DNA from 3 places in the Vibrio sp. MA40-2 genome. Region 1 is predicted to be linked to each of the others. Evidence: predicted binding sites of a transcription regulator. Region 1 holds the regulator's gene; each other region holds the start of a gene.

Region 1 (7,239 bases):
TTATACTCATATAAACATACAATAGTATTTTTGGGAGTTAGACATGACAAAACCAGTAATCGGTTTTATCGGACTTGGCCTTATGGGCGGTAACATGGTTGAGAACCTACAAAACAGAGGCTACGAGCTGAATGTTATGGATCTTAACAAAGAAGCAGTAGCAACTTGTGTTGCTCGCGGTGCTAAAGAAGCCACTTCTGCTAAAGAACTAGCGGCAGCAAGTGACATCGTTATGCTTTGTCTTACTACTTCTGCTGTAGTTGAAAAACTCGTTTACGGCGATGACGGTATTCTTGCGGGAATTAAACAAGGTTCAGTATTAATTGACTTTGGTACTTCTATCCCTGCATCTACTCGTAAGATCGGTGAAGCTCTTGCTGAAAAAGGAGCCGGTATGATCGATGCTCCTCTTGGTCGTACTCCAGCACACGCTAAAGATGGTCTATTAAACATCATGGCCGCTGGCGACATGGATACATTCAATAAAGTTAAACCAGTACTAGAAGAACAAGGTGAGAACGTATTCCATCTTGGTGCTCTAGGTGCAGGTCACACAACTAAGCTTGTAAATAACTTTATGGGCATGACAACTGTTTGTGCAATGTCTCAAGCTTTCGCTGTTGCTGATCTTGCTGGTGTTGATCGCCAACAACTATTCGACATCATGTCAGCGGGTCCTTCTAACTCTCCATTTATGGGCTTCTGTAAAAACTATGCAGTTGACGGCGTAAGTGACTTAGGTTTCTCAATTGCCAATGCAAACAAAGATTTGGGTTACTTCCTAAAAATGGTAGAAGATCTAGGTACTGAATCTAAGATCGCTGAAGGTTCTTCTGCTAACCTTCAAGCTGCATTTGATGCTGGCTTAGGTAACGGTAACGTACCTGAAATTTTCGATTACTTTCTTAAACTAGAGAAGTAATTCGAACTCGACCTTACTATCTTGTCTAACCTGTTTAGAGTGACGCAAGGTAGTAAGGTTATATTTTGTTTTTCTTTTGTAATGGAATAATGACAAATTTAAACAGAAGATGAAGAAACAACATAAAATTAAATGCAAATCCTGCAACCATTAGCGCAATTGATTCCACACTTCTTAGATCATTCCTATAAAACCACCACCAGACAACCCAACATAAAACAGATAACACGGTTAACTGATTCATGCACTGTTGACATCGTCCAATTTTTTCCCAAAACCCATTACTATGACAATATTTGCAAGCCATCATCTTTACCTAATCCGTTGTTAGTAAGATTTTGAACCAGTCTCTGATCCAGTGCAATAACAACCTCTATATTGGTCAAAAATCGGTTTTCATTCAAAAAAAAACAATTTAATAAAAAAAATGTCGTTTCTGAGGTAAAAATTTGATTTTTCCCCTTGGGATTTTGCACATGATCCCCAACATAACTTTCACGCGCTGAGAATTCAGCACTTTATCTATTAAATGAAACAACAATCAGGAGAGACGACCTCATGAATATTCGTCCTTTACACGACCGTGTTATCGTTGAGCGCAAAGAAGTTGAATCAAAATCTGCAGGTGGCATTGTATTAACTGGATCGGCTGCAGAAAAATCTACTCGCGGAACTATTCTCGCTGTAGGAAAAGGCCGTATTCTAGAAAATGGCACTGTTCAGCCTTTAGATGTAAAAGTTGGTGATGTAGTTATTTTTGCAGAAGGCTACGGCACAAAAACTGAAAAAATAGATGGCAAAGAAGTATTAGTCATGTCTGAAAACGACATCATGGCAATTGTTGAATAAGCATACGTTGAGTAATTCACTCTTAAACGACAAGCAAATATAAATAGTATTTAGGAAAGGATATATAAGATGGCTGCTAAAGACGTAAAATTTGGTAATGACGCACGAATCAAAATGCTAGAAGGTGTAAACGTTCTGGCTGATGCTGTAAAAGTAACGCTTGGGCCTAAAGGCCGTAACGTTGTATTGGATAAATCTTTCGGTGCACCAACCATCACTAAAGATGGTGTTTCTGTAGCGCGTGAAATTGAACTAGAAGATAAGTTCCAAAACATGGGCGCTCAAATGGTTAAAGAAGTGGCTTCTCAAGCAAATGACGCCGCTGGTGATGGAACGACAACAGCAACAGTATTGGCTCAGTCAATCATTACTGAAGGCCTTAAAGCGGTTGCTGCTGGTATGAACCCAATGGACCTTAAACGTGGTATCGACAAAGCGGTTGTTGCCGCAGTAGAAGAGCTTAAAGCTCTATCTGTACCATGTGCTGATACAAAAGCGATTGCACAAGTAGGAACGATTTCAGCGAACACTGATGAAACCGTTGGTAACATCATTGCTGAAGCAATGGAGAAAGTAGGTCGTGACGGTGTTATTACTGTTGAAGAAGGCCAAGCACTTCAAGATGAACTTGATGTTGTTGAAGGTATGCAGTTTGACCGTGGTTACCTATCTCCTTACTTTATTACTAACCAAGAAGCGGGTGCGGTTGAATTAGAAAACCCATTCATTCTTTTGATTGATAAAAAAGTATCGAATATCCGTGAGCTGTTAACCACTCTAGAAGCGGTTGCTAAAGCCTCTCGTCCACTGCTTATCATTGCAGAAGATGTTGAAGGTGAAGCGTTGGCTACATTGGTAGTAAACAACATGCGTGGCATCGTGAAAGCTGCAGCAGTTAAAGCTCCAGGGTTCGGTGATCGTCGTAAATCAATGCTACAAGATATCGCGATTCTAACTTCTGGTACGGTTATCTCAGAAGAGATTGGTTTAGAACTAGAGAAAGCTACATTAGAAGATCTAGGTCAAGCGAAGCGCGTTATCATCACTAAAGAAAATACAACCATCATTGATGGTCTTGGTGAAGAAGCAATGATTCAAGGTCGCGTTGCTCAAATTCGCCAACAAATCGAAGAAGCGACATCAGATTACGACAAAGAGAAACTACAAGAACGCGTAGCGAAACTTGCTGGCGGTGTTGCAGTAATCAAAGTTGGCGCAGCAACTGAAGTCGAAATGAAAGAGAAGAAAGACCGTGTAGAAGATGCGCTTCACGCAACTCGTGCTGCGGTTGAAGAAGGCGTCGTTGCTGGTGGTGGTGTTGCTCTTATTCGCGCTGCTTCTAAAGTCGCGGGTCTTGAAGGTAGCAATGAAGAACAAAATGTTGGTATTCGTGTTGCTCTTCGAGCAATGGAAGCGCCTTTACGTCAAATCGTTGAAAATGCAGGTGAGGAAGACTCAGTTGTTGCTAACAACGTTAAAGCAGGCGATGCGAGCTATGGCTACAATGCCGCCACAGGCGAATACGGTGATATGCTTGAAATGGGTATCTTAGATCCAACTAAAGTAACGCGCAGTGCACTACAGTTCGCTGCATCGGTTGCTGGACTAATGATCACAACTGAAGCAATGGTTACTGATGCTCCAGCTAAAGATGCTGGTGCTGCAATGCCTGATATGGGCGGCATGGGTGGTATGGGTGGAATGCCAGGAATGATGTAAAATTCCGCTACCTATGTGACTAAAGTTTAGCGTTTATGTTAAACCGGTTGGGTGTGTCCAGATATATGCCCAACCAAGTTGCAAGCACCATCAATTAGAAGCACTTACATAAAAGCTATTCTAATTTTATCGAAAAAAAAAGCAGCGTTTCCGCTGCTTTTTTAGTTTGTTTTTTATAGACGGTTCCGTATTAACGAATGAACGTTAGCGAGTACCGTAAACAACGATAGTTTTACCGTGTGCAGAAATTAAGTTCTGCTCTTCAAGCATTTTTAAAATACGTCCAACTGTCTCACGTGAACAGCCAACAATTTGTCCAATCTCTTGACGAGTAATTTTGATCTGCATCCCATCAGGGTGAGTCATTGCATCAGGTTGTTTTGCTAAATTAAGAAGTGTTTGAGCAATACGACCAGTCACATCTAAGAAGGCCAAATCGCCTACTTTTTGGCTTGTCGTTTGTAGACGACTTGCCATTTGAGACGAAAGACGCATCAAAATATCTGGGTTAACTTGAATAAGCTGACGGAATTTCTTAAACGAAATTTCAGCAACTTCACAAGGTGATTTAGCTCGTACCCATGCGGTACGTTCTTGGTCTTCTTCAAAAAGGCCTAGCTCACCGATGAAGTCACCTTGGTTAAGGTAAGAAAGAATCATCTCTTTACCTTCTTCATCCTTGATAAGCACAGCCACAGAGCCTTTCACAATGTAATACAGAGTTTCCGCTTTTTCACCCGCGTGGATAAGCGTACTCTTTGATGGATATTTATGAATATGACAGTGTGAAAGAAACCACTCTAACGTCGGATCGGTTTGAGGTTTACCTAGAACCATAATTATCTCACTATTATCTGCAGGGCCTACTTAAGCAGCGTTCCTTTGCCACGTCCCTATATTTCGGTGACGTTAGCATAGGATTTCTTAATCAAAGCTGCAAGCTACATATGTATGTCTGTTAAGAATAGTATCCTTTTTTTCAGGTGATTTCTTGATTTTGATCGCTCTCAAATCCCTATTTTATACGCAAAAATGTGCACGTCATCACGGTATAACAAACAAAGCCGCAAGTTGTGTATAAATTAACCTATTTTGCCTGTTTCGATTAACTGCTGAAGCACGGGTCTAATAATTAATTCCATAGCAAAACTCATCTTGCCACCTGGAACAACGAGTGTATTGTGGCGTGAAACAAATGAGCCATCAATCATGGCCAACAGATAAGGAAAATCGACATTTTTCATGCCACGTAAACGAATAACCACAAAACTTTCGTCTAAACTGGGTATTCCTTTGGCGTTAAGAGGGTTCGAAGTGTCAACCGTTGGTACGCGCTGAAAGTTAATATGTGTGCGAGAAAATTGAGGCGTAATATAATTTAGATAGTCATCCATTGAGCGAACGATTGAATCGGTCACGGCTTCTCTAGAGTGTCCTCTATCTCTAGTATCGCGTACGAACTTTTGAATCCATTCTAAATTAACAATCGGCACCATACCGATAAGCAAGTCAGCGTGTTGCGATACATTCACCTCACCATCGACCACCGCGCCATGTAAGCCTTCATAAAAAAGCACATCACTGTTTTCGGGTAAATCTTGCCAAGGGGTAAAGGTTCCTGGCATCTGATTATAAGGTACGGCTTCATCAAAGGAGTGCAGATAACGCCTTACTTGTCCTTTGCCTTCTTCTCCATATTTCTTAAAGAATTGCTCTAATGCCGGAAAGTCGTTTGCTTCTGGGCCAAAATAACTGATGTGTCGACCTTGTTCTTTAGCTTTACGAATTTCGATGTCCATTTCTGGACGAGTGAACTTATGGAAGCTATCTCCTTCAACCCATGCGGCTCTAACGTTCATCATATTAAACATTTTTCTAAATGCTTCTGAAGTTGTCGTTGTTCCTGCGCCAGATGAACCTGTAACAGCGATAACCGGATGTTTTGCGGACATGATATCCCTTGTTATTAAATTAGATTAAACGGTGTAATTTGCTAGTTTATGGGATTATCTAAAAAGAATAAATGCTTTACTTTTGCCAGTTAAAATTCGCCTTTGAGTTTTATATCAACGGTTTCATGTAATTCTGAAAACACGATAACGGCGTCACCCACTGTAAGTTGTTCTTTTACTTGCGCTACTTTCTCATCGAGCGTTACTTCATTTTGCCCATAATCCGTTCCTTCTCTCAGAACAAACTCTTTAATTAAATTATCCAGCGTGTCGGTTTCAATCTCTTGCCATGGAATGATCATGTGATTTTTACACCTCTGTGTGGATGTTTTGATAATAGTTTGGCAATGTTTCTTCCAACCAAAATTGAGGATTAGCCATTGAACCAGTTAGAAAACCCACATGTCCCCCTTGTTCAAATAGTCGATAATGTATGTTTTTGTTTAGAGTAAACTTGGGGATCACTTGGTCGGTCATAAATGGATCATCTTTAGCATGAATTAGTTGCAAAGGAACGGTGACATCATTGAGTACATTCATTCCCGAACATCGGCGGTAATAATCATGAGCACTTTTAAAATTATGCAGAGGGGCGGTGATAAGATCATCGAATCCGTGCAGAGTTTTCAGCGCGTGTATGGTGTCGACCGATACCCCAATAGCTTGGTTTAATTGGTTGTGTTTTTTCAGCGCGTTTTTCTTTAATGAACTTAATAAATAGTTACGATATATCTTAGAAAATCCTCGTTCAATACGAGACGAACATGCCGCGAGATCCAGTGGTGCAGAGACTACAGTTGCTGCTTTTACAATAGGATCGTCACTATATTTTGCCAGATAGTTTACTAACATATTGCCACCAAGAGAGACACCGACAGCGACAATAGGTTGATTTGGAAACAGTTTACGAAAATATTCAAGCACAAAGCGGGCGTCTTCAGTTTCTCCTGAATGGTATGCTCTGGCCAACTTGTTTGGCCTACCACTACAGCCTCTAAAGTGCATCATGACAGAGAGCCAACCATGTTGCGCGAAAGCGTGCATAAGTCCATTTGCATATGGGCTGTAAAAACAGCCTTCTAAGCCATGAAAAAGCACAAATATTGGTTTGTTTTTTGCTGAATCAGTGGTTCGGTCTTCACTCCAAGCGAGATCAAGAAAATCGCCATCGAGTGTGTCTAAGGTCTGCCATTGAGCGGTAAAGAGTGGTTTTTTTCTAATAAATCGGGGAATGACGGTTTGAATATGTGGATTGCTTAATCCACGAGCAGCTTTAAATTCGGTCATAATAGTGAGTCATCGATTGATGTGGAGTTGATTCTGCATTGATTCTAACAGAGATCAGTTTATCGATGATGTGAAAATTTATAATTGTTAGTTTGATACTAACTTAACTGTGATTTTATGAACTGGTTTTGGTGGAATGCTTTGCAAAAGTCGCTGTAAAAAGGTGTTCGGCATTAAGTGAACGACAGTAAGCCAATGTTAATGGTTCTTTGTTGTTGGTAGTGAGTTCTAAGGTATTGATACATTGAACTAAATCGGACTGTTGTTGTTTTTCTAATAATAGTTCAAATTCTAAAGATTCTCGATATAAGGTTGCAGGTACATGCGATTTGGTTTTCTTGCGAAGTTTTCGATAGTGAAGAAGTAGTGTTTCTGTACGCAGAAGTGCCTGTTGAACTTGGCTCCAATCATTGCGATGAAAAGTCAGTTGTTGTTCATCAAGACACTTCAACAGTAACAATAAATTAACGTTGCCATCGAAATTGTTTTGTAGAGAAAGACACGCTTCTT
Region 2 (7,239 bases), 680 kb from region 1:
TTTAAATGGTATCGACCACAAACTTTCCGGTAAAAAAAAGCGCCTCTATGGATAAGAGACGCTTATTGCATTAACTTTTATAAAAAATTAATAATCAAATCACCTTATAAATAAGGATTATTGACCTTTAACTTCTTTAAGACCGTTGAAAGGAGCACGTGCACCTAGAGCTTCTTCGATACGGATAAGTTGGTTGTACTTAGCAACACGGTCAGAACGGCTCATAGAACCTGTTTTGATTTGACCTGCAGCTGTACCTACTGCTAAATCAGCAATAGTTGCATCTTCAGTTTCACCAGAACGGTGAGAGATAACAGCAGTATAACCAGCATCTTTAGCCATTTTGATAGCAGCCAAAGTTTCTGTTAGAGAACCAATTTGGTTGAATTTGATAAGGATAGAGTTAGCAACGCCTTTCTCAATACCTTCAGCAAGGATCTTAGTGTTTGTAACGAATAAATCGTCACCAACTAGTTGAAGTTTATCACCTAGAAGTTCAGTTTGGTGCTTAAAGCCATCCCAATCTGATTCATCAAGGCCATCTTCGATAGATACGATTGGATATTGGTTAGCAAGATCTTGCAAGTAGAAGTTGAACTCTTCTGAAGTGAAGACTTTACCTTCACCTTTCATGTTGTAGTTTCCAGCTTCTTTGTCATAGAACTCAGATGCAGCACAGTCCATAGCAAGTGTTACGTCTTTACCTAACTCATAACCTGCAAGTTCTACGGCTTCTTTGATTGCAGCTAGAGCAGCAGCATTAGATTCTAGGTTAGGAGCAAAACCACCTTCATCACCAACAGCTGTACTTAGACCTTTAGATTTAAGTACTTTCGCTAGGTTGTGGAATACTTCAGCACCGATGCGTAGAGCTTCTTTAAGCGTTGAAGCGCCAACAGGTTGAATCATAAATTCTTGGATATCAACGTTGTTATCAGCGTGCTCGCCACCATTGATGATGTTCATCATTGGAAGAGGCATAGAGAACTGACCAGCAGTACCATTAAGTTCTGCAATGTGCTCAAATAAAGGCATGCCTTTAGCCGCTGCAGCTGCTTTTGCGTTTGCAAGTGAAACCGCTAGGATTGCGTTAGCACCAAATTTAGCTTTGTTGTCTGTGCCATCTAAGTCGATCATAACTTGGTCAACTTCAGCTTGAGCTTTAGCGTCTTTACCAACTAGTGCTTGAGCAATTGTACCGTTTACTGCTTCAACTGCTTTAAGAACACCTTTACCTAGGAAACGTGTTTTGTCGCCGTCACGTAGCTCAAGAGCTTCGCGAGAACCAGTAGATGCGCCAGATGGAGCAGCAGCCATACCGACGAAACCGCCTTCTAGGTGTACTTCAGCTTCTACTGTTGGGTTACCACGTGAGTCGATGATTTCACGACCTAGAACTTTAACGATCTTAGACATTGATGTTTCCTCTCGTTCAATTTTTATGTCAAAACTAAGGATAACGACACCTCATGTGTCATTATCCGGATTCCTGTATTACTTATTCTGTTCTGTATCGAATTCACCACGTTGATATTGACCTGCGGCTTTAATAAAGCCAGCGAACAACGGATGTCCATCGCGAGGCGTAGACGTGAATTCAGGGTGGAACTGAGAGGCAACAAACCATGGATGATTTGGGTTCTCAATTACCTCAACAAGCTTTTTGTCTGCAGATAAGCCAGATACTTTTAAACCAGCTTTTTCAATTTGCGGACGAAGATTGTTGTTTACTTCATAACGGTGACGGTGACGTTCATGAATTGTCGCGCTACCGTATAACTCTTTAGCTAATGTGCCTTTTTCAAGGTGACAAAGCTGAGAGCCAAGACGCATAGTACCACCTAAGTCAGATAGCTCAGTACGTTCTTCAACTTTACCTTCACCATCTACCCATTCGGTAATTAATCCTACCACGGGATACTTTGTATCTTTGTTAAATTCTGTTGAATGTGCGCCTTCTAGGCCAGCAACATTTCTCGCAAACTCAATTAAAGCCACCTGCATGCCTAAACAAATACCTAAATAAGGCACGTTATTTTCACGCGCATATTTAGCGGCAAGGATTTTACCTTCAATACCACGATCACCAAAACCACCAGGTACAAGAATCGCATCTAAATCTGCGAACATTTCTTCACCTTTGCTCTCTACATCTTGTGAGTCGACATATTTAATGGTGACATTTAAGCGGTTTTTCAACCCTGCATGTTTCAGTGCTTCATTGACGGATTTATAAGCATCTGGAAGTTCTATATATTTACCAACCATACCAATAGTTACATCTGCGGTAGGATTCGCTTCTTCATAGATAACTTGTTCCCACTCTGACAGATCCGCTTCTGGTGCTTGAATACCAAAACGAGTACAGACAAGATCATCCAATGCTTGAGCTTTGATTAATTGAGGGATTTTGTAGATAGAATCTACGTCTTTCATTGAGATAACAGCTTTTTCTGGTACGTTACAGAACAGCGCTATTTTTTTACGTTCATTTGCAGGGATCATACGATCACTACGGCAAACCAAAATATCTGGCTGGATACCGATAGAAAGTAATTCTTTTACAGAGTGCTGAGTTGGCTTGGTTTTCACTTCACCAGCTGCAGCTAAATAAGGTACTAAAGTCAGATGCATAAACATGGCACGTTCACGGCCAACTTCTGCAGCTAACTGACGAATTGCTTCCATAAATGGCAGAGATTCGATATCACCAACAGTGCCACCCACTTCAACGATTGCCACATCATGGCCTTCTGCGCCATCATAAACACGATCTTTTATTGCATTAGTGATATGAGGGATAACTTGAATCGTTGCACCTAAGTAATCACCACGACGTTCTTTTCTCAGTACGTCAGCATAAACACGCCCAGCAGTAAAGTTGTTGCGCTTGCTCATTTTGGTACGAATGAATCGTTCATAATGACCAAGATCGAGATCGGTTTCTGCACCGTCTTCGGTAACAAATACTTCACCATGTTGAGTTGGGCTCATTGTGCCGGGATCAACGTTGATATAAGGGTCAAGCTTCATCATGGTCACTTTAAGACCACGAGCTTCTAAAATAGCCGCAAGAGATGCTGCTGCAATACCTTTACCTAGTGAGGATACCACCCCGCCAGTAACAAAAATGTAATTTGTCGTCATGTTTAACCTGAAATTGGTTGAATGAGGGAAATTGGTGCTGTCTGGACGGGATGCAAATATACCAGAAGCCCTTTAACGCCACAACGTGAAACTTATCACACTTGGTTAATTTATTTTTTGCTTCAAATCAATTCAACAAGCCATTAACCTATGTCTATCACTAGTTGATGCTTATCCCTACTTAAGTTTAAGTATACAAATCAACTATCTTATGGCGCAAAGTATAGCCACCGTTGAGTAAAACAAGCAAGTAATCGATAACTGGTCAGAGTATAACTTTCCACCAGTCTAAAATTTAAAACAAGTTAAACAATAACGCAGTTATTTTTAGCATTCGACTTGATAGTTTATAGATGTTATTCACCAAATTTCAGATGTGACTTACCGAATTGTTTTGATCATAATGATAATTACATCAATATCATTGACCTTTTTTAACTTCATCCCACATGGCATCTAACTGTTCTAGATTGAAATCATCCAATTGCTTTCCTTGCTCGCGAACTAGACGCTCAACACCTTTGAAGCGAGTTGCAAATTTATCGTTTGCTTTACGTAAAGCGACTTCTGGATCTTTGCCTAAGTGACGAACTAAATTTACGGTAGCAAAAAGAAGGTCGCCTAATTCTTCTTCAATCGCTTTCTCATCAGGAGTGACTTGGAGAACTTCATCAAGCACTTCATCTAATTCTTCTTTTACTTTATCCACAACAGGGCCAATGGTATCCCAATCAAAACCATGCTTAGCACAACGCTTTTGTATTTTATTGGCTTTAGAAAGAGCAGGAAGAGAGTTAGGCACAGAATCTAATACACTTTGTTCCACTTTACCCAACTTGGCCTTTTCTTTGGCTTTTTCCTGCTCCCAATTGGAATTTATCTCTTGTTCAGAGTCGAGTGTTAAATCAGAAAAAACATGAGGGTGGCGACGAATTAATTTTTCGTTCACTGTTTCAACAACATCGTTAAACTCAAAAAGCTGTTGTTCTTTAGCTAATTGACTGTAAAAAATCACTTGGAACAACACATCACCGAGTTCTTCTTTTAAGTTTAGCCAATCTTTATTATTGATCGCGTCTACTAGTTCGAATGTCTCTTCGATTGTGTGGGGAATAATAGAATCGAAATTTTGTTTTAAATCCCAAGGACAGCCTTTTTTAGGGTCACGCAGTTGAGACATAATATTTAAAAGTTGCTGTACACTATCCGCCATTTAACCGTTTCTCACTTTATATTCTGTTTATTTGTGTATTTTTTATGCTGAGCGTTTTTCTGACAGACCGCTAGCGCTTGTTCTTATGATCTTTAACGTAAGCGTCTTACCGAAATAACGTCTCGAATTTGTTCAATTCGAGAAATCACCCGGCTAAGAAGTTCAACATTTTTCACTTCTAAGTTGAAATCCATAATAAGCATTTGACGCTTATAATCATGACGACTTTTCATACTTGACACATTCAACTTCTCATTGGCTAACAGTGTGGTTATATCTTTAAGTAATCCACCGCGTTCTAACGCATCCACTCTAAGAGTGAGGATGAAGTTACCTGAATAAGATCCTCCCCAAACGGTATCAATAATACGCTCTGGAGCATGTAACCTTAGTTCAGCCAATTGCTCGCAATCACTTCTATGTACCGAAATACCTCGGCCTTGGGTAATATAGCCGGCAATGGTATCTCCTGGGATAGGTTGACAACATCTTGCTAAGTGCGACATTAGGTTATCAACACCTTCAACGACAATCGCATCTTTATGAGGTCTATTTTGAGCCGACGATTTAGCCCCTTGCTCTTGCAATTTTTCTAAAGCTTGCTTATCTTCTTCTTCGGCTGTTGGCTTATTAACTAATGCATTAATGTGATTAATGACTTGGTTAATTCTTAAATCACCGCTACCAATCCCAGCATAAAGCTCATCCGGTGTATTAACATTAAAACGCTTAAGAGCATAATCATCCGCATGTTTTAATGTTGCGCCTATTTTACTTAATTCTAACTCTAAAATCTCTCGACCCGCTTCTATGTTTTTCTCGCGGCTTTCTTTTCTAAACCAAGCATTTATCTTTGCTCTCGCTCGACTTGAATGGACAAATCCTAAAGATGAGTTTAACCAATCTCGCGATGGATTCGGTTCTTTTTGGGTAATAATTTCAACCTGATCGCCCATTTCTAATTTGTGCGTAAATGGAACAATTCGCCCACCGACTTTGGTTCCGATACAACGATGTCCAACTTCAGAGTGAATGTGGTAAGCAAAATCAAGTGGAGTTGCGCCCATTGGCAAATCAACCACATCCCCTCTTGGCGTAAAGGCATATACTCTGTCATCGAATACTTGGCTACGCAGTTCATCTAGCATCTCACCAGAATCTGACATTTCTTCTTGCCAATCAATCAGCTTACGAAGCCAAGTGATTTTCTCATCATAACCACTACGTCCACTACTTGACGCGCCTTCTTTATACTTCCAATGCGCAGCAACACCCAGTTCAGAATCTTCATGCATTTGCTTGGTTCTGATCTGAATCTCTATGGTTTTCCCTTCTGGCCCAAGAATTACGGTATGAATAGATTGATAACCATTCGGTTTAGGATTGGCAACATAGTCGTCAAACTCATTAGGAAGATGCTTGTATTTAGTATGTACAATCCCTAAAGCCGCATAACAATCTTGCAGTTGATCGGCGATGATACGCACTGCTCGAACATCAAACAGTTCATCAAAAGCCAGATTTTTTTTCTGCATTTTACGCCAAATACTATAAATATGTTTTGGCCGTCCACTTACTTCCGCGTTGATATTGGTCGCTTTCATCTCAGACATTAAATCGGTAACAAAGTCATCGATATATTTTTCACGCACAATTCGTCTTTCTGAGAGTTGCTTTGCTATTTGCTTGTAAATATCCGATTGCTGATAACGGAAAGCGTAATCTTCAATTTCCCATTTTAACTGACCGATACCTAAACGGTTGGCGAGAGGTGCGTATATATTAGCGCACTCTTTGGCGGCTATTTGACGAACTTCTTCTGGTTTGTCTTTCACTTCACGTAAATTACAAATACGCTCAGCTAATTTGATAATCACACAGCGAAAATCATCTACCATTGCCAGCAACATTCTGCGCACATTATCTATTTGACCTGATGCTGCTGCCCCTTCAAATGTTACATTAAGTTGACCGATGGCGGCCATTTCTTCCACTCCATCAATCAGCTTAATGATCTCTTTACCATAAACCTCTTCGAGCTCTTCTTTTTCGAAAAAACCACTGGAGACGACAGGAAATAACTGTGCCGCAATCAAGGTCGCTCTATCCATAGATAAAGTGATTAAAATTTCGATCATTTCCCGACCACGCCAAAGCAATAGTGGTGCTTGTTCTCGTCCTTCTAAGTGAGATTCGCACTGCTTATAGACTTCTATTAGCCGTTTACTGGTTTTTTGATCTTGCTCTAGGCTGGTGACCCAAGCTTCTAATTCAAATTTTTCATCTTTATTTAAGTGCGCACTGCGTACCGCAACCATGTTATTTCCCAACTTTTCAATTCAAGACAGGCACTATTCGTTGTATCTATTTCTTACCTATCATGTTTGTTATTTAACTAAAACCTGCACAATATTGATAGCGCTTAATATTTTCTGTATTTACTACTAGATTTTCAAACTTAGTTTAAAATTCATTTGTTCAACGAGTACGTTTAACCTTCTGTTTTTCAAATAAAGCCATCGATTCTAAATGGCTAGTATGAGGAAACATGTCCAACATTCCTAATCGAATCAATTTGAAACCTTGTTCGAGTAAAGACTGAGTATCTCTGGCAAGCGTAGCAGGATTACAAGAAACGTACACTATTCTGTATGCTCCAAGTTTCGCAAGTTGCTCTACAACACCTGCTGCACCAGCTCTTGCTGGGTCGAGTAGTACTTTATCAAACTTTGATTGCGCCCAACTATTTTCAGTTATGTCGTTTTCTAAATTAGCGTGGTAAAACTGAATATTATTAATATTGTTGAGTTTAGCATTGTCTTCTGCCTGCTCGACCATTTCTTGAACGCCTTCTACTCCCACCACTGATTGCGCTTTTA
Region 3 (7,239 bases), 1.2 Mb from region 1:
GTTTTATATCTTAGGGCATTTTTAGTATTTTCAATTGTTCTTTGCACAAATTTACAATCAGTGAGAGATCAATCACATATACAATTTCTTTATGTTACTTGCTTTCTGTACATGATTTAGAGACAGTATTGCGACTTGTTGTTATTAATATTTGGTTGTTATGAGAGATAAAGAATTTTGGCATCATAAGTGGGCGTCGAATCAGATAGGTTTTCACTTAGATGATGTTAATCCATTGCTGATTAAATTTTGGGAAAAGGTCGAGCCTAAAACGACTGATAAAGTGTTATTACCACTTTGTGGTAAAAGTGAAGATCTTATTTGGCTTGCACAAAGGCATGAGTCTGTACAAGGTGTTGAAATTAGTGATATAGCCGTGCGCTCTTTTTTTTCTGAGCATTTTTATACCCCAATGGTCGTAAAGTTAGATGCATCTCATGAGCTGTATCAGTTTGATGAATTATCTATTTATGTAGGCGACTTTTTTACATCTCCAATAGAGAATGTCGACATTGTATACGATCGTGCGGCATTAGTTGCTCTACCTGAGGATATGCGAGAAGAGTACGTTAATCGATTGAAAACGGTGCTTAACAAAGGTGGTAGAATATTATTAGTGACGTTAGATTATGTGCAAGCAGAAATGTCAGGTCCTCCGTTTAGTGTTGCGGAAGTGGAGTTAAGAAGATTATTTAGTGAGTACAAGCTGACATTACTTAATCGGGATGACGCTGATGATATGCACCCTAAAATAGCTAAAAGTGGCTTGAGTCGATTTGCTGAGTTGGTGTGGTTAATTGAAGATGATAGTTAGTGTTTAAAGCCCATTATTGAATAAATATAAACTGAAGATTAAGCATTTATACAAAACAGTGACAACAAAAATGGGCTTGAATTTGAGTCCATTTTTGTTAGTAACTATTAGTGAGTTATATAATTCTATACTTATTAGTACACAATTTTGATTTTAGATGCAGCTGATATAGCTTGATCAATTGCCTTATCCAATTTTTTACGTTGGGCGAGGGCTACACCTAAGCGACGACGACCATCTATATCAGGTTTAGCGAATAAACGGATTTGAGTTTTTGGTGCGCTTAATGCTTCATCCAAACCAGTATAACGGATGTTGTCTGATGTACCATCTCCCAGAATTACTGCAGAGGCGGCTGGACCATGTTGAACTATTTTATTAATAGGCATTCCAGTGAATGCTCTGACATGCAAAGCAAACTCAGAGAGTTCCTGCGAAATCATCGTCACCATACCAGTATCATGTGGTCGCGGTGAAACTTCACTAAAGATAACCTTATCGCCTTTCACAAACAGTTCAACACCAAATAACCCGTATCCACCTAAAGCATTCACGACTTGCTCCGAGATATACTCAGCGGCTTTCAACGCAATATTAGACATAGCTTGTGGCTGCCAAGATTCTCTATAATCGCCATCTTCTTGTCTGTGGCCAATAGGCTGGCAGAAATGAACACCATCAACGGCTCTTACTGTAAGTAGTGTTATTTCATAATCAAAATCAACAAAACCTTCAACAATTACTCGTCCAGCTCCGGCTCTACCACCTTCTTGAGCGTATTCCCATGCAGTTAATATGTCATCTTCGGTTTTTATGACGCTTTGTCCTTTACCAGAAGAGCTCATAACCGGTTTTATAACGCAAGGCATGCCTACATGTTCGATAGCTTGTTTAAATTGCTCTAAGGTATCAGCAAATTTATAAGGCGAAGTTAAAATAGAAAGTTCTTCTGCAGCTAAACAACGGATACCTTCACGGTTCATTGTTAACTTAGTAGCGTTAGCGGTCGGAACAACATTTAAGCCTTTGGCTTCTAGTTCGACTAAAGTGTCCGTGGCAATAGCTTCAATTTCTGGCACCACATAATCTGGTTTTTCCAGTTCAATTATGGCTTTCAAGGCTTCACCATCGAGCATGTCAACCACATGGCTACGATGCGCCACTTGCATTGCAGGCGCATTAGGATATCGATCACACGCGATTACCTCTAATCCAAGTCGGTGACATTCTATTGCCACTTCTTTGCCTAGTTCTCCAGAACCTAATAATAAAACTCTAGTCGCGCCTGTGCTTGTAGCAGTACCCAGCATTGGAAAATCCTTCATTATGATCAAATTGCAAGGATAATACTGGATCTTGAGAATTCCGCAATCGTTTGCTTGTGAAATACGGTCGTTTGCTCGTGAACTATAACGGTTTGCTTTGAATCATAACCGTTTACTGATCAAGGGTAAGCAAAAAAGCCTTAATAAATTAAGGCTCTGGGCGATGAATGTAACGATTGAAAATAGAAGTTATGTAGAATTGGGCAACGAAGTTATATAGAGATATAAGCTAAGGGAATATCAGGGTTTAATGCTTCTAATGTTGCTTGGGTTCCATCAATATTATGAATTTTTCCAGTTGATAATTCAGCAAGCGCGGCTGCTGTTATTTGATCAAACGATTTCCCAGCCATCAGAACTTGTGCTAATGCTACTTGTAGAGGAGGAAGGCTAGGATTAAATGCGGCGTTTTCTGCATAAGAACCAAGAAATACACTACCGTCATTGAGTTCTAACGCTACACCACTGAAATTTCCTGAATAAGGGGCATGGCTATAGTTCAATGCTTTTAGCGCATTGAGTATTAATGGATCCGACTCTGTTGTTTTATAACTTAAAAATTTACCATCCATAAGGCGGTCAGGAATATCAAGATCAGCAGGACCAAAAGAATCGGGCAAATATTCTTGCAGTGACATTTCTTGTCGTTTCGGCAGTTGGATCTTAAGTTCCTGCGCAGTGGTCAATTCATTCATAAATTGGCGGCAGTGACCGCAAGGACTATAGTTGATGGTTATATCTTTTATGCCTGTCTCACCTTTCATCCACGCATGACTTATTCCAGATTGTTCAGCATGTACGGTTTGACTCATTTGAGCGCCTATGAATTCCATATTTGCGCCAAAATACAATTTACCTGACAGACCTCGCACAATTGAACCAACATAAAACTCTGAAATCGGTGCATAAGAATAGGCGGCAGCAAAGGGTAGAAGAGACAGTCTCAACGCTTTATCGCTTAATCCTGAACATTGTAAAAGTTGTTCAAACTGTTCGGCGGTAATGGTCGCGTCAAAATTACCTGATTGAATGAGGTTATTTAAATAGTCAGCAACAGGTTGTGGTGCACCATCGAGTGCTGCATTTAATCGAGTCTTCATATTCGGTCCTTTAAAGGGAAGTACCGACATTCTAGCTAAAGCAAGTTGAATTACAGAGACCTGTGTCACATATTAAATTGCAAGGTGATCTAATTTTTCATAAATAGAGTGACATCACATAGATTTAAGTGACACAGTCGTGATTGGTGTACGTTATTATTGTTATGTAGTTATCGGTAACTTACTGAGCGAAATTATGATGTTATCTAAATTGCAACGTTATCTAAATCGGATGTAATATGATAAATAGTCTCTGAATAATAGTAATGAAAAATCTACAAATATGAAGGAATGTAATAAATAGGAAGTATAAACGTTGTAGCAAAGCGTGGCTTGTTTATCTGCTCAGAGATAAGTAAGGCAGGTGATATTGATTTGTTTCTATCATAAAGTTGCACGCTATGCCGCAGTCAATCATAGAGCTAACGCCAATGCGTTAACTCTATTTGTTTATTGAGACGATGATTTGGTTTATTGAGACGATGATTTAGTCGGTCTTCTGCGTTTTGATGATGTTTGATTATTGGTGTTGTTCGGGTTTTTGTCTGAACCGTTAACTGAAAAATGACGCTTATTTTTACTGGCAGGTTTATGGCCACGAGCCATATCTGTAGAGCGCTGTCCATCACTATGGTTTGTTTTGGGCTTTTTGGTTTTTTTAGCTTTAATTGGACGCTTATTAAGGTTTGATTCCGCTAATGGAACATTGGGCGTAAAACCTTGCACTTCAACTCTTGGAATGATTTTTTGTATCAATCTTTCGATACCAAATAGGTCGGTAATTTCGTCATTTGCAACAAGTGAAATGGCTTTACCAGCTTCTCCAGCTCGACCAGTACGACCGATGCGGTGTACGTAATCTTCGGCGACATTTGGTAAATCAAAATTGACCACTTGCGGAAGTTGTGGAATATCAATGCCACGAGCTGCAATATCCGTCGCAACCAGAGCTCGTACTTCGCCTGATTTGAAACCGGCCAACGCTTTAGTCCGAGCCCCTTGGCTTTTATTTCCGTGGATAGGCGCAGATTTAATCCCTTGTTTATCGAGATAAGTAGATAGACGATTAGCCCCGTGTTTTGTTCGGCTAAAAATGAGCACTTGTTGCCAATCATTGTCTTTGATCAGCTTGACTAGTAATGCTGATTTTCTAGATTTTTCCGCTGGATACACAAGTTGTTCTACTGTTGTTGCGGTTGAGTTTTCTTGGTTGACTGAAATCTCTAACGGATCGTTGACTAATCCTTTGGCTAACGTGCGTATCTCTGGTGAAAAAGTAGCCGAGAACAGTAAATTTTGGCGTTTATTGGGTAGCAAAGCCAGAATCTTTTTAATGTCTCTTAAAAAACCCATATCTAGCATTCTATCTGCTTCGTCTAGAACCAGGACTTCTACTTGAGAAAACTTAACCGCATTTTGATTATAAAGGTCAATGAGTCGCCCCGGTGTTGCAACTAGAACATCACTACCTTTGCGAAGTTTTTGCATTTGAGGATTGATCTTTACTCCACCAAACACAACCATAGAAGTTAATGGTAAATATTTACTGTAGGTTTCAACACTTTGTTGTACTTGTGCCGCAAGTTCTCTGGTAGGCGTTAAGATCAGGGTTCGAATATGGTTACTTTTTACTTTTGTATCGCCACTTAGTTTTTGCAAAATTGGCAAGGTAAAACCGGCGGTTTTTCCTGTACCTGTTTGAGCGGCAGCCATGACGTCTCGCCCATCTAATACTGCAGGAATAGCTTGTTGTTGGATCGGGGATGGTGTGTCGTAACCTTGTTCTTCAATTGATTTAAGAATAGGTGCAGATAAACCTAAAGAGTTAAAACTCATAATATGTTGATTCTCGATTAATAATGGCAAATTAGATGGCAGTAGAGGCATGAATATATGCTACATAGGTGGATAAAAGCCACACGTGTGGATATTAGCAACGTGAGCGCGCATTCTGAGCTATTTAGCCACTGAACACAAGCCCCGTTTATGTTCTGTTGTTGATTTAGTATTTAACCATTCACCAACACGTTCAACCATTGTATGTAACTGTAGATTACCGGAGCAAGAATGGAGGTGATAACGCCGCATAGTACTAATGCCAGTGAGCTAAATGCGCCATCCTTGGGATCTTTTTCGATGCAGGTTGCGGTTCCTAGCGCATGAGATACGGTGCCCATGGTTAGTCCTCTAGCAATAGGATGAGTTACGTTTAATATTTGATAAATTGGATAAGCGAATATCGCACCAAATGCACCGACAATAAGAACCAAAATAGCCGCTATGGCAGGTTCTCCTCCTAGGTGGCTCGATATTTCCATGGCAATCGGAGTGGTGACTGATTTACCCATAATACTGGCGACCAATGACATATCCGTTCCAAGTAAAACCGCAATGGTTGCAGAACTGAGCATAGATAAAGCACTGCCAACTCCGCAAGCAAGAAAGATAATTTTCCAGTTTTTTTTAATGGAGGGAAACTGTTCATAAAGAGGGTAAGCAAGTGCGACCACTGCCGGTTGGAGTAAATAGACAAAAATATCGTTGTCTTGTTGGTACTCAACATAAGGGATATCCAATAACAATAAGATTGGAATTATAATCATTAAACTAATTACCAATGGATTAGCTAGTGGATTATTGAGTTTTGTTGCTACGGCTCTAGCAATGAAAAATGTGGCTATCGTAACCCATGCCCAAATCATGAATCTTCCTTTAACATCTTTTTTAAAACCAAAGCGAGGAATACTATCATGACTAAAGTTCCTCCCACCACGCTAACTAAAATTGGAAAAGCGTTGTTAGCAAGCATTTCATAATGGTCGATTAAACCAACACTGATTGGAATAAACAATATGACCATATAACGGATAAATACATTAGCTGTTGGTTTTATCCATTCTGAAGAAATCACGCCACTCATCATGGCTAAAAAAAGCAATATCATACCAATAATGCTGCCTGGGATAGAGATATCTAACCAGTGTTGAATTATATTTCCTAGCGATAACGCAATTAAAATCATCGTAAGGGAAAAAATGTATTTCAGTACCGTTTGTATCATTGTTTAATAAGACTCTAATTATTTAGGATGTTAAGAAACTAGTCGTTTTACGATGTTAGGAAACCAATTGTTCTACATAATTGTAAACAGACTTTAAAATGCGCATTTTTTTCTCATCGTTCTCATGTTCATGAGCAAGGTTTTCTAAATTTAAAATGTAATTGGGCAGTGATGCCTCAAAGTAGTCTCTGCAACTGCTAGCCCAACGTTGTTGTTGTTGTTCGTCTAAGGTTTCGGGGTAGTTTCTTGCTTGATAATTGAACAACAAAGGAGCAATTCGTTTGTCACCAAATTGAATATCCAAAGCGGCGAGATTTTCTGGTTTTGTTTCAAGGATAATGTCCATCGCCGTTCGATCGGCTGGGGTGAAAAAACCGGAGTAAAGTTGGCTATCGACGTCTTGGTTATCTGGATACTCTCTTTCAACAGAATATAGTTCGACCAGCTTTTCTCGAATCTCAGGATGATTTTTTATCAAGGATAGATTCTGTAGACACTGTTCTCTATTGATACCGATACGCTCGGCGTTATCTGAGGTTAATGTTTTAGCAGGTGCAAGAATAGGGCACTTATTTAAATGCACTAATTTTAGTGGAATTGGTAATTGATCAGGTAATAGCGCATCACGCTTTGTGTACATACGCTGGCGAATTTCGTCACTTGTTAATTCTAAAAGAGGCGTTGGGTCCATAGCAAGATTGATGGTTATAACGGCGTTTTGATTTTTAGGGTGCCATGCCATTGGGACAATCCAACTTATATTTGAACAACTGACGCCAAACATACCCGATACATGAACTAGCGGAGTAAGATTTACAATATCAATAAGTTCATTTAATTTTCTTTTATGCCGCATGTTAAATAAGTAATTAAACAGTTTCGGCTGCGCTGCTTTCAACTTTTTCGCTAATTCAATGGTTGCAATAACATCGGCCATTG

Evidence for each region. The regulator CRP, encoded in region 1, controls carbon source genes, mostly activating them, when cyclic AMP is high. The targets are predictions, from matches to a motif close to TGTGANNNNNNTCACA.
Region 2: the regulator CRP is predicted to act here: its motif matches at 3,232-3,247, upstream of ACLKML_RS09800 (CTP synthase).
Region 3: the regulator CRP is predicted to act here: its motif matches at 3,294-3,309, upstream of cdd (cytidine deaminase).

What each region holds. Positions count from the first base shown of each region.
Region 1 covers NZ_CP178628.1:1,191,088-1,198,326, forward strand. The annotation lists gene ACLKML_RS13120 (NAD(P)-dependent oxidoreductase) at 44-922, shown strand; gene ACLKML_RS13125 (DUF3624 domain-containing protein) at 981-1,229, opposite strand; gene ACLKML_RS13130 (co-chaperone GroES) at 1,481-1,771, shown strand; gene groL (chaperonin GroEL) at 1,841-3,490, shown strand; gene crp (cAMP-activated global transcriptional regulator CRP) at 3,695-4,327, opposite strand; gene ACLKML_RS13145 (phosphoribulokinase) at 4,573-5,442, opposite strand; gene ACLKML_RS13150 (YheU family protein) at 5,532-5,744, opposite strand; gene ACLKML_RS13155 (hydrolase) at 5,752-6,729, opposite strand; gene ACLKML_RS13160 (TIGR02444 family protein) at 6,845-7,239, opposite strand, start outside.
Region 2 covers NZ_CP178628.1:509,298-516,536, forward strand. The annotation lists gene eno (phosphopyruvate hydratase) at 118-1,416, opposite strand; gene ACLKML_RS09800 (CTP synthase) at 1,495-3,147, opposite strand; gene mazG (nucleoside triphosphate pyrophosphohydrolase) at 3,569-4,360, opposite strand; gene relA (GTP diphosphokinase) at 4,453-6,678, opposite strand; gene rlmD (23S rRNA (uracil(1939)-C(5))-methyltransferase RlmD) at 6,839-7,239, opposite strand, start outside.
Region 3 covers NZ_CP178628.1:2,356,411-2,363,649, forward strand. The annotation lists gene ACLKML_RS18325 (thiopurine S-methyltransferase) at 161-814, shown strand; gene purT (formate-dependent phosphoribosylglycinamide formyltransferase) at 949-2,124, opposite strand; gene cdd (cytidine deaminase) at 2,352-3,239, opposite strand; gene ACLKML_RS18340 (DEAD/DEAH box helicase) at 3,711-5,075, opposite strand; gene ACLKML_RS18345 (LrgB family protein) at 5,249-5,938, opposite strand; gene ACLKML_RS18350 (CidA/LrgA family protein) at 5,938-6,300, opposite strand; gene sbcB (exodeoxyribonuclease I) at 6,356-7,239, opposite strand, start outside.